DNA from 4 places in the Cobetia sp. PDI-23MA genome. Region 2 is predicted to be linked to each of the others. Evidence: predicted binding sites of a transcription regulator. Region 2 holds the regulator's gene; each other region holds the start of a gene.
The links. Region 2 encodes sigma-54, which starts transcription at its own class of promoters, with help from an activator protein. Its sites were predicted from a motif close to TGGCACNNNNNTTGCTNT; they were not measured.
Positions count from the first base shown of each region.

Region 1 (3,103 bases), 710 kb from region 2:
CCTGCGGTGTTGTCCAGAAAGGCAAAGCCGGTGGTGATGCCACGGCTTTCGAGGTTGGTCAGGGTATTGCTGACGATGATCGCCAACACACCGAACACGCCTGCCAGCATCAATAGCTGGAAGATCAGTGCCCGCTTGGCCGGGTCACGCCAGAATGGCGGCTTGACCGTGGCCGGCGGGCGAGAAGCAGGTTGTGTCATACAGGCAATCTCCGCCGGAAAGCTATGCGACTTCCGCCTGCCGTCCTATCGAACGGCAGATCAGTTATCTCTCGGCACTCGATGAATGGGTCACGAGGAACAGGCTGGGCCTCATGTGAGAATTCTTGCTACCGGGCCCCACATGACGCTGGCCAGAGGAAGTGGAGCAAGACGCTCACTTCCCCTGGCCAGCGTCCTTGCTCAGCCTGTCATGAGGGGCAAGGCCCACCCGCAGTACAGGGCGAGCCCGCGCATCAGCGAACCGGCGGGGCGTACTGGACGCCGCCATCGGTCCACAGTGCGTTCAAGCCACGCTCGATACCCAGTGCGGAGCCGGTACCCACATTGCGCTCGAACATCTGGCCGTAGTTACCGACCTGCTTGATGACCTGATAGGCCCAATCAGCCGGCAGCCCCATGGCTTCGCCATAGTTGCCATCGGCACCGACCAGACGCGCGACGTTCGGGTTGGTATCTGCCTTCTTCTCTTCGATGTTGTCGGAGGTCAGCCCCATCTCCTCGGCATTGATCTGCGCGAACAGGGTCCATTTGACGATGTTGAACCACTGGTCATCGCCCTGACGGACGACGGGGCCCAGCGGTTCCTTGGAGATGACTTCCGGCAGCACCATCGCGGACGCCGGATCGGAGAGCTTGATACGCAGCGCGTAGAGCTGGGATTGGTCGGAGGTCAGGACATCACAGCGGCCAGCCTCGAAGCCCTTGACGGTCTGATCGGAGGTATCGAAGACGACCGGTTCGAAGGACATGTCATTGAGGCGGAAGTAGTCCGCCAGGTTCAGCTCGGTGGTGGTACCGGACTGGATGCAGACGGCTGCCCCGTCCAGCTCCTTGGCACTGGAGACGCCCAGGTCCTTGCTGACCATGAAGCCCTGGCCGTCGTAATAGTTCACGCCAGCGAAATTGAGGCCCAGTGAGGTGTCACGGGTCGCCGTCCAGGTGGTGTTACGGGACAGGACATCAATCTCGCCGGACTGCAGCGCGGTGAAACGCTCCTTGGCCGTCAGCGGTACATAGCGCACCTTGCTGGCATCGCCCAGTACGGCCGCTGCAACGCCGCGGCAGACATCAACGTCGATGCCCTGCCAGTTGCCGGCGTCATCCGGTGCCGAGAAGCCCGGCAAGCCGGTGCTGACGCCACACTGGACAAAGCCCTTTTCCTTGACGCTATCCAGGGTCGCGGCACTGGCGCCTGTCGCCATGGAGGCGGCCAGGACAGCGGCGCTAGCGATCAACAGTGGCTTCTTGTTGTTATGCATCGTGATTCCCTCGCGAAAGTCTGGAGTCCGCTCGATCAGCCTCGAGTCAGAAGTGGTGCAATGCATTGCATGGCACCTATCGACAATAGCAAGCCGCGTTCCAATTTCCGCCTATCGCGTGATCCGCTGCGTTCAACGCTGAAAAAAGTGCTAAAACCCAGTGATATAGGCCAAAGCCTCGAGGTGGGGCGGCGGATCATTCCGCGCGATTGCCGCGCAGTTAGGCGCCTGACAAGACCAGTTCGCCTCATATCGGTGCAAAATAAAAACGGCCGTTTCATTGCGAAACGGCCGTTGGCGGTGCAGCGATGTGGCGCGAGTGGCAGATTGCGACCAATGTCTCGGTCTGACTGACTCAACGCTTGTTCATCCCATCAGGCACGTTTTCGTGCCTGATGGGGCTTGCTTGCCACCGCAAGATGCATGCGGATCACTTCTCCAGCAGGCGCTGCATGAAGGGCGGTAGCACCAGGGCGGCGCGATGGCCTTCGACGGTATAGAAGTCACGCGCGAAGGTGGCGGCAGCGGCATCTTCCTCGCGGAAGGACTTCACGTCACAGCCCTTGCCCGCCAGGGTGCAGCTCCACCAGCCGGACGGATACACCGGCTGCGGGAAGGGCAGGGTCGCGACGCTATCAAAGCCCGCTTCGCCCATGTCATTGCGCAGGTCCTTGATGATGGAATCGGTGTGATAGAGCGGAGACTCGCTCTGCTGCACCATCAGGCCGCCCTGCTTGAGGATACGATGGCAACGCTTGAGGAAGTCTGTCTTGAACAGACCTTCCGCCGGGCCGACCGGATCGGTGGAGTCGACGATCAGCACATCGATGCTCTCGTCCGGGCAGTTGTCGACCCACTTGACGCCATCCTCGAACAGCAGCTCGGCGCGCGGGTCGTCATTGGACTCGACCAGCGCCGGGAAGAATTGCTCGGAGGCACGCGTGACCGCCGGATCGATATCGATCTGGGTGACCCTCTCCACGCCCGGGTGCTTGAGCACCTCACGCAGGGTGCCGCAATCGCCACCGCCGATGATGACGACACGCCTGGGGTCTGCATGAGCGAACAGCGCCGGATGCGACATCATCTCGTGATAGAGGAAGTTGTCACGGTCAGTCAGCATCACGCAGCCGTCCAGCACCATCAGGTTGCCGTAGGTCTCGGTGGCATAGACTTCGAGGTGCTGATAAGGGGTCTGCTCGTCATGCAGCTTGTGGCTGACCTTGAGCGAGAAGGCGCTGCCGTGGCGATCGAAGATTTCGGTAAACCAGGAGCCATCGAGACGTTCGGTCATGGGGGACCCTCGCATTGGATATCACAGACGGGATATCAAGGTATGGATAGAGACGGCACGATGGCCATCGGAAATTGCGCCAATCAGCACTGCGCCAGCGTCAAGCCGGCAGTTCACGGCCCGCATGACGACCATGCGGCGTGATGTCGTGATACACGACATGCCGGGCAAGCGCCAACATGGCGCAGGCGCTGCACCATAGCCAAAGACGGGCGGAGTGGAAAGTGTTGATGCATGACAATTTCAGACAGGCCGCGTAGCGATGACACGCGGCCCGGGGGAGAAGCTCAGCGAGAGGCCGGGCTGGGGCGGACCAGATGGAGAATCAG
Region 1 covers NZ_CM183352.1:62,126-65,228, reverse strand. The annotation lists gene AC5WNJ_RS00290 (amino acid ABC transporter permease) at 1-200, opposite strand, end outside; gene AC5WNJ_RS00285 (amino acid ABC transporter substrate-binding protein) at 455-1,480, opposite strand; gene speE (polyamine aminopropyltransferase) at 1,911-2,774, opposite strand; gene AC5WNJ_RS00275 (VanZ family protein) at 3,062-3,103, opposite strand, start outside.
Region 1: a site for sigma-54 is predicted at 1,566-1,583, ahead of AC5WNJ_RS00285 (amino acid ABC transporter substrate-binding protein). Genes of this name have one in related genera too.

Region 2 (3,103 bases):
TCGACCCCATCTCGGTGGGAGAGATCAAGAGCATCGTGCGCCAACTGCGCGATCGTGGCATCGGCGTGCTGATCACCGACCACAACGTGCGCGAGACACTCGATATCTGTGACACCGCCTATATCGTCGGCGATGGCCAGATCATCGCCCACGGTGACGCGGACTCCATCCTGGCCAACCAGCAGGTGCGCGACGTCTACCTCGGCCACGAGTTCACGCTCTAGGGTCAGCGGCTGCGCTGAGCCCACCGGAGGCGAAAGCTTCAAAAGCCGCTGCGTGATTTTATCGCGTAGCGGCTTTTTCATGTCTGACATCAGACGCATGCATGACGTCCATACCACCTTGGTGGAAACATGGCATGCAAGTTGCTTTAATATTCACGGCAACCACTTGTCAGTGGCCCGAGTCACGGTATAGCGTAGTAAGCACGTTCCTTTGCCGTGAATTGACTGACTCCATGAAACCCACCCTGCAACTCCGCCTCGGCACCTCGCTGACCATGACGCCGCAGCTTCAGCAAGCGATCCAGCTGCTGCAGCTGTCGACGCTCGATCTGCGTCAGGAGATTCAGCAAGCCCTCGAGTCCAACCCCATGTTGGAGCTCGACGAGGACTACGAGTCGCTGGATGTCATCGAGACACAGGATACGAGCGAGATCTCCACTGCCGACTCCTCGAGCGAGATTCCCGAGGAATACCCCCTCGACAGCGACTGGTCGGACCTCTATCAGGACCACGCCGGTAGCCTGACCAGCTCCGGCAGTGGCAGCGGGAGCGAAGAAGGGCCGGACTTCGATCGCAATACAAGCGTCGAGAGCCTGCAGGACCACCTGCGCTGGCAGCTGGCGATGACCGACCTCGATAGCCGTGAACGCCAGATGGCGGAGAGTCTGATCGATGCCGTCGACGGTGCCGGTTACCTGAGCCTGTCACTCGATGAGCTGGTCGATGGTCTGCGCGGCCAGGGCCTGCCCGGTCTCAAGGCTTCCGAGCTCGAGCAGGTACTGCTGCGTCTGCAGCAGTTCGACCCGACCGGCGTCTTCGCCCGCGACCTGCGCGAGTGCCTGCTGCTGCAACTGGCGCTGCTGCCGGATGATCTGCCGCTGCTGGCGCAGGCGCGTCGCTTGGTACGTCAATTCCTCGAGGCACTGGGCAACGATGACCGCAAGCTGCTCAAGCGCCGACTGAGCCTTGACGATGACGAGCTGGACCACGTCATCCGCCTGGTGCGCGCGCTCGATCCGCGTCCGGCATCCGCCTGGGGCGAGCCCGCCAGCGATTACGTGATCCCTGATCTGCTGGTGCGTCATACCCGCCACGGCTGGCAGGTCGAGCTCAACCCGGAAGCGCTGCCCAGGCTGCGCATCCAGCCGGAATACGCCGCACTGATAAAGCGTGCCGACAAGTCCGCCGACAACACCTTCCTCAAGGACAACCTGCAGGAAGCGCGCTGGCTGATGAAAAGCCTGTCATCACGCAATGACACCCTGCTCAAGGTCGGCCGCGAGATCATGGCGCGCCAGGTCGACTTCCTCGAGCAAGGCGAGGAAGGCATGAAGCCACTGATTCTGGCCAACATCGCCGAAGTGGTCGAGATGCACGAATCGACCATCTCGCGGGTCACGACCCAGAAATACATCCACACCCCGCGCGGCGTCTTCGAGCTCAAGTTCTTCTTCTCGAGCCAGGTCGGTGGCAGCGGCAGTGGCGACGCCCACTCAAGCACCGCCATTCGTGCCCGCATCCGCAAGCTGATTGCGGAAGAACCGGCTCGCAAGCCTCTCTCCGACTCACGCCTGGTCGATCTGCTCGCCAGCGATGGCATCGAGGTCGCACGCCGTACCGTGGCCAAGTATCGCGAAGCGATGGGCATCCCATCCTCCAGCGAGCGCAAGCGTCTGGCCTGAGGCATCACCTGCAGCTGCCATGCCCTGCTTTCACCTCCACAATGGCAGCCGCCGCCAACCTCAGACGCTGGTTTTCTCTCTCACCAGCCTCTGACATTACTGACACCGGCGCGCCTGTTGCGCGCCCTGTCATGCCGTCAACCACTCGTCAATGACCCATCATGGCCCATGACGGCGCGCAGGATGTTGGCAAAAATCCATCATTCCGGCAGCATCATTTACCGTCAATCGCATGTTTTTAAAGTCACTTTTGGCCGTATTGCACCGGGATGACACTCGGTGATCCTTCTGGCACGCTGCTTGCTCCACGCAACCCAGGCGCCTGAAAGGCGGCGTACATGCAGGGATTGGCGACGAAAACCCGCCTTCTTGCGCGCCTTTCATGCACCACCCTTCAAGCGTGACCTTGAAGTCCATTCCGCTACCCTTCATTGAGTTGAAGACAAGCACTGAGCCACGATGCAGCGCAGCGTTGATCTTTGCGCAAAGCTTGGGCATTGTCGGTACAGACGCTCACGACATCTGACGCCGCTGGCAAGGGCGCGAAAACATCGCCAGACGGCGGCCGTCAAGCCTGTTGCAGAGCGTCCGATCAGGGTTTGCTCGTAGTCAAAAAGGGTTACAATTGAATGGCAACCCGCTGGATAAAGGAGCGTGTCCATGCAAGTGAATATTACCGGGCATCATGTGGAACTTACCGATCCTCTCCGCGATTACGTCAACGAGAAGCTCGCCCGCCTCGAACGGCATTACGACAACATCACCAATGTTCAGGTGACACTGTCGATCGAGAAGGAGCGCCAGCAGGCTGCCTGCACCTTGCACGCAGCAGGCGCTGACCTCCACGCCCTGGCAGAAGACCCCAACATGTACGCTGCCATCGACGCGCTCGCCGACAAGCTGGATCGCCAGCTGGTCAAACACAAGGAAAAGTCCCAGGCTCGTGCTCAGGGCACCGGGACCCGTTGACCTTCAGCCATGACACTTGATCAGATCCTCCCCCCCGAGCGCACCCTTTACGGTGTCCCCGGGGGGAGCAAGAAGCGGGTGCTTGAATTCTTCAGCACCTTCATCGCACAGAACATTCCCAGCCTGGATAGCCAGGAAGTCTTCTCGCGCCTGATCGGGCGCGAGAGACTGGGATCGACCGGCATCGGCCACGGTGTGGCCGTGCCCCATGCACGTAGCCCGCATTGC
Region 2 covers NZ_CM183352.1:769,560-772,662, reverse strand. The annotation lists gene lptB (LPS export ABC transporter ATP-binding protein) at 1-224, shown strand, start outside; gene AC5WNJ_RS03300 (RNA polymerase factor sigma-54) at 458-1,906, shown strand; gene hpf (ribosome hibernation-promoting factor, HPF/YfiA family) at 2,567-2,875, shown strand; gene AC5WNJ_RS03290 (PTS sugar transporter subunit IIA) at 2,885-3,103, shown strand, end outside.

Region 3 (3,103 bases), 880 kb from region 2:
CGCCCAGGCTCTCGCGCAGAATGCTGTCCGCCTCGAGCGCATCGATGGCCAGCGCCAGATTCTGCGGCAGTTTCTCGATGCCCTTTTCGGCGCATTCACTCGGGCTGAGCGAGTAGAGATTGATGTTGTGTGCAGTGCCCGGATCCAGCTTGCGTGCCACGCCATCCAGTCCCGCCGCGATGATGGCGGCGTGGACGAGATAGGGGTTGCAGCCGGCGTCCGGTAGGCGGAACTCAAGGCGGCCGTAGGGTACACGCACCATGGCCGAACGGTTGTTGTCGCCATAGGCGACGAAGACCGGCGCCCAGGTCGCGCCGCTGGTGCTGCCACCACCGACCAGACGCTTGTAGGAATTGACGGTCGGCGCGGCAAAGGCACACAGTGCCGGGGCATGTGCCAGGAGACCACCGAGGAAGTGGTACGCCAGCGGCGACAGGCCCATGCCCTGGGCGTCGGAATCATCGCCGAACAGGTTGCGGCCGGTGTCATCGCAGATGGACAGGTGGAAGTGCATGCCGTTGCCCGGGCGGTCTGCCAGCGGCTTGGGCATGAAGGAGCACACCATGCCCAGGTCATTGGCGATCTCGCCGGCGGCCATGCGCACGAAGGTGAAGCGGTCTGCCGAGGTCAGCGCATCGCTGTAGGTGTAGTTGATCTCGAACTGGCCGTTGGCGTCCTCGTGATCGATCTGATAGACGTCGAAGTCCACCGCTTGCAGCGATTCGACCAGACGTTCGAGGAATTCCCGCGAACGCGACAGACCCTTGTAGTCATAGCAGGGCTTGGCGAGGGTATCGCTCTCGTCCACCGGCAATAGCTCACCCGCTTCTCCCCGACGGAACAGCGAGAATTCTGGCTCCAATCCGGTATTGAGCGTCCAGCCCTTCTCCTTCAAACGCTCTAGCTGCTTGAGCAGCACCACGCGGCTATCATTGGCGAACGGCTCACCATTGACGTAGCCATCGCAAGCCATGCGTGCATAACCCGGCTGCCACGGCACCAGCGACAACGAGCTCAGATCCCCCCGCGCCAAGAAGTCCGGCCCCTCCGGGGACATACCAAGACCACTGACGGCGAAGCCGGCAAAGCCGGCGCCCTTCTCGACCACATCCATCAGGCAATTGGCCGGCACGGACTTGGTCTTGGCAGCGCCATGAATATCCACGAACTGCGCCAGCAGATAGCGAATGTCGTGATCCTTGATGAACTGTTGCGCGTTTTCGGGTGACATCTGGGTTTCCTCTGAGAGCGGACCGGGTTCCATCTCCCTCGACACTGTCTGCCACCCCGGGGAACCTGACCCCTTGTGGTGACTCGCCACGTCAAGATAGCGGATGAAACGATTTTTGTGATTCCTGCTGGTCAACTTTATTTCCCTCAAAGAAAAGCATGCAGCATGCCATTTCGCCAGTTGCCGCCCGGAACTTTTCACCAACCTCCTGTTTTGCATGGAAATTTATTTTCCAAGTTCATTTCACCCCACAGGAAACGCCAGGTGATCCAGAGTGAATTCCCGCCCGTTTCTCGAAATAGGCATCATTTCGGTGCCCAGAGCTATCTCTTCGCACCAGCATGACGCAAACCGCTAATATTCACGCCCGAATTCGTGCTGCCAATTGGCGCCTGACTCGCTCAAGGGCTGCCGTGGCCATGGCCTTTGACGGAATTGGCAAGCCCCTTGCTTAACCATGAGGAATGTTTCTTTCCTTCCAAGAATCGATCCTCGTGCGATCAGGCAAGGCAAGCAGCAGGCACAAGCCCTTGTGAAGCGCCTGAAGAGGCGCCTGACAAGGCGAAAGAACAACAACACCTCCTGCGGCGGATGCGCGTCTTGCGCGCCATCATCAGCAGGACTACGGCACCCCCCACTTACGCTAGGCAGCACGACTCACAGGAGAAAGGGACGCATGGCGAATTCATGGCGCATCTCGGCACTGGCCGAACAACACCGCAAGCTGGGCGCGGAGCTGGAAGACTGGAATGGCATGGGCACCGCCTGGAATTACGCCGTCTCGGAGACGGCCGATGACCACGAGACCATCCGCACCCGCGCCGGATTGATGGATGTCTCGGGACTCAAGAAGATCCACTGCAATGGCCCGCATGCCCAGGCCGTGCTGGATTACGTCACCACGCGCGACATGTCCAAGCTGTATCCGGGCAAATCGGTGTACGCCAGCGTCTTGAATGAGGCAGGCAAGTTCGTCGACGACTGCATCGTCTATTGTCTGGCGCCGAACTCTTACCTCGTAGTGCACGGCACAGGTACCGCGAATGAAATGCTGGCCAAGAGTGCCCTGGGGCGCGCCGTCAGCCTGACCTTCGATGACGACATGCATGACATGTCACTGCAGGGGCCGGTCGCGGTGGATTTCCTGGAGCGTCACGTACCAGGTGTTCGTGAGCTGCGTTACTTCCACCATCTGCAGACCCAGTTATTTGGCTACCACGTGATGATCTCGCGCACCGGCTACACCGGCGAGCGTGGCTACGAGATCTTTTGCAAGGCGAAGGACGCCCCCTCTCTGTGGGAGAAAATTCTCGAGGACGGCGCCGACATGGGCATCAAGCCGTGCAGTTTCGGTACCCTTGACTGGCTGCGGGTCGAGAGCCACCTGCTGTTCTACCCGGCGGACAATTCCGAAACCTACCCCTATCCTGATCAGCCGGTGGGCGACACCCTGTGGGAGCTGGGCCTGGACTTCACAGTCTCGCCGGGCAAGACCGAATTCCGTGGCGCCAGCGAACACTTCGCGCTGCAGGGCAAGGAGCGCGTCAAGGTCTATGGCGTGCTGCTGGATTCGAGAGACGTCGCCCAGATCGGTGACAAGGTCTATGCCGACGGCAAGTGTGTCGGTGTCATTACCCAGGGCATGTACTCGCGCCTGAGCGATCGCTCCATGGCGCTGGCACGTCTCGAACCCGGCTATGCCGAGCATGGCACCCCGCTGACCCTCAAGACCGGCACTGACGGCGAGACCAGCCTCTCGGCCATCAGCCACTCCCTGCCCTTCGATGACCCGGAAAAGGCCAAGCGACTGGCGCGCGGCTGATCGCGCGCCATAGCCACGAGGCAACAGCTCAAGCCCCGAGGCGACAGCGC
Region 3 covers NZ_CM183352.1:1,650,438-1,653,540, reverse strand. The annotation lists gene glnT (type III glutamate--ammonia ligase) at 1-1,231, opposite strand, end outside; gene AC5WNJ_RS07100 (aminomethyl transferase family protein) at 1,908-3,053, shown strand.
Region 3: a site for sigma-54 is predicted at 1,385-1,402, ahead of glnT (type III glutamate--ammonia ligase). Genes of this name have one in related genera too.

Region 4 (3,103 bases), 700 kb from region 2:
GCGCCGATCAGGGTGGCAGCACCGACGCTCGGTGTCAGCGGACCCGCAGTGATGGCGACCAGGCCAGCCAGCGCGCCGTTGAGGGCCATGGTCAGATCAGCCTTGCGGAACCACAGACGGGCGAGGGTCAGCGCGGCGATGACACCACCACAGGCGGCGGCATTGGTGTTGACGAAGACCTGGGCGACCGCGTTGGCCTCATCGATGTTGGACAGCACCAGCTCGGAGCCGCCGTTGAAGCCCAACCATCCCAGCCACAGGATGAAGGTACCCAGCGTGGCCAGCGGCAGGTTGGCGCCCGGGATGGCATTGATCTCGCCATTCTTGCCGTACTTCCCTTTGCGAGCGCCCAGCAGCAGCACGCCTGCCAGAGCGGCGGATGCGCCGGCCATGTGCACGATGCCGGAGCCGGCGAAGTCACTGAAGCCCGCTGTGCTCAGGAAGCCGCCGCCCCAGGTCCAGTAACCCTGCACCGGATAGATGACGCCGGTCATGACCACGGCGAAGGCCAGGAAGGCCCACAGCTTCATGCGCTCGGCGACCGCACCGGAGACGATGGACATGGCGGTCGCCACGAACACGACCTGGAAGAAGAAGTCGGAACGCGCGCTGTAGTAGATGTCGCCACCGGAAGCGAGCGCCTCCTCAGCGGTATTTTCGGCACCGATCAGGAAGCCCAGGCTCGGCAGGAAGCCGCCTTCGGCGCTCGAGTACATGATGTGGTAACCGACGACCATGTACATGGTGCAGGCGATGGCGAACAGCGCCACGTTCTTGGTCAGGATCTCGGTGGTGTTCTTGGCGCGGACCAGACCGGCCTCGAGCATGGCAAAGCCGGCTGCCATCCATAGCACCAGGGCGCCACACACCAGGAAGTAGAAGGTATCAAGTGCGTACTTGACCTCGATGATCTCGTTCATGCGGGGTTCTCCTTGTTATTGTGCGCGAGGCTCAGACAGCGTCGGCGCCGCGTTCACCGGTGCGGATACGGATGACATCGTCCAGCGGAGTGACGAACAGCTTGCCGTCGCCGATCTTGCCGCTGTTGGCCGCCTGGGTGATGGCGTCCAGTACCGATTCCACACTGCTGTCATCGACAGCCACTTCAATCTTGACCTTGGGAAGGAAGTCGACGACGTACTCGGCACCGCGATACAGCTCGGTGTGCCCCTTCTGACGTCCGAAGCCCTTCACTTCGGTGACGGTAATCCCCTGCACGCCGTTGTCGGCCAGTGCTTCTCGCACGTCGTCCAACTTGAAGGGTTTGATGATGGCGGTGATCAGTTTCATGTGCTGCCCCCGTTCGCTACCGGAATGATCATTCTTGTTAAGCATGGCCAGTCAGATGAGCTGGCGGCCTGTTCCTGACAAGTGCATCGCACGAGATGTGCCATGCGGCTGAAAATCCTTGTAACTCATCTGGTTATCGCAGAATGGCTGACAGTTTTTCGGCCTGTGCAAAGATGGCTGAATCCGAAGGTCACTTGGCATGCACCGTAATGGTGCTGTTTCTGCGCCTTTGGGTGTGGGGGAAAGTGCTAATGTGGTGCAGGGGTGTGCCTGTCGATGAGGATTGTCTGGTGCAGGATGATGCGGGGCATGCACCCGACTCCAGGGTTGCGTATCCTTGCAGCAGGACACGACGGCCCCATGTACAGGGGGCATCATTTTCTGACCGGTAGCCCGTTTGAGGTGGCTGCCGGCCCGCAACGGCTGAGGTGCAGCATGTTCAAGAATGACGTCATCGGGCGTATGGCCCAGCAGATCGGTGAGCGCCTGCAGGATGCCTCGCATGGCCCGGAAGAGCTGCAGAAGTCCGTGCAAGGGGTGATGCGCGGTGCCTTCGACCGCATGGAACTGGTCTCGCGTGAAGACTTCGACATCATGATGGATGTGCTGACGCGTACGCGCAGCCGCGTCGAGTCGCTGGAAAAGCAGGTCATTGCCCTCGAGGCACTGCTGGAGAAGCAGGGGCTGGTAGCGGGCAATGCACCGGCTGCCGAGCCCGCCACGCCAGTGGATGACAAGGGGGAGGCCGCGGTGGCGAAGCGTGAAGCCGCCAGTCATGCCGCGGAAATCGAGCGCCAGCGCGACGCCTGATCCCCTCAGGTGACGGCTGAACCAAAACCGCCACGCCCTTTCGGGGCGTGGCGGTTTTTTTCGTCATGGGCGCCGCTGATTCTCAGGGGGCGGCCTCAGGCAGTCTGGGGCCGAGTGCCCAGCATCCAACGAACCAGACCTACCACTGAGGCGATGATCCAGAAGATCTCGATCACGAAGCTGGCGAGGTTGAAATTGATGCACAGGCTGATCAACAGCAGGATCGCCCCGCTTAGATTCATCAGGTTGTAGATCAGGCTGCGGGCATCGAGTCTGCCGAGCTGCAGCAGGAAGAAGGCGCCGACGACCAGAGTGGTGCCTAGCATGCCGATCACATCCGCCAGGGATGCCAGCGGGGCAAGCATGTCTTGCATGGGTATTGCTCCTGAAACAAGCCGAAGTCGTCCTGAATGGCTGGCCCTTTCCGTGGGTTGGACGATTCTCTGCCGCGCAGCGGCGGCGTTCCGTGAGACAGCTTGGCGGTCCTCCCGGCAAGGCCGGGACAACCGATCAAATATACAGCAGTCGCCGTCCGGCGGCACTCTTGTGGCTCTCTCGAGGACGCTATTGCCCCTGTATGAGCACTTTCTTGGTGCAGCCAGGTCTCGAGTCGGCCTTACACTATGCCCATGTGGCGACTGGTGGCGCTGGAATGCGCCAAAAAAGGCGCTTTTGCGTGGAAACTGCTGCCAAAGCCGCTACTTTTAACTCGCCGTGAGCGTTTGTCGGCAATGCTGGCAGCATAAGCGTCATGCCGGCGAGAGACCCACAGTGTCAGCCCCGGGCGTGTCGCGAGGCGTGAAGCTGAAATGGCAGTCGCAGCCGCAGGGCGCCAGATGCCCTCAATTACCAGGCAGCAATAAGCCGTCACCCAGCGCCAGGTCCTCAGGCGCCAATCCTTGGGTATCAACGACCCGATGCTCGTGCAAATTCCTCGAACGCAGCGCATGCGCTTTCTCTGATTCCTCTCCGCCAGGCGCCTCATGAGCTCCTCTGGCTCAAT
Region 4 covers NZ_CM183352.1:72,771-75,873, forward strand. The annotation lists gene AC5WNJ_RS00330 (ammonium transporter) at 1-920, opposite strand, end outside; gene AC5WNJ_RS00335 (P-II family nitrogen regulator) at 952-1,290, opposite strand; gene AC5WNJ_RS00340 (accessory factor UbiK family protein) at 1,726-2,100, shown strand; gene AC5WNJ_RS00345 (CBU_0592 family membrane protein) at 2,196-2,474, opposite strand.
Region 4: a site for sigma-54 is predicted at 1,376-1,393, ahead of AC5WNJ_RS00335 (P-II family nitrogen regulator). Genes of this name have one in related genera too.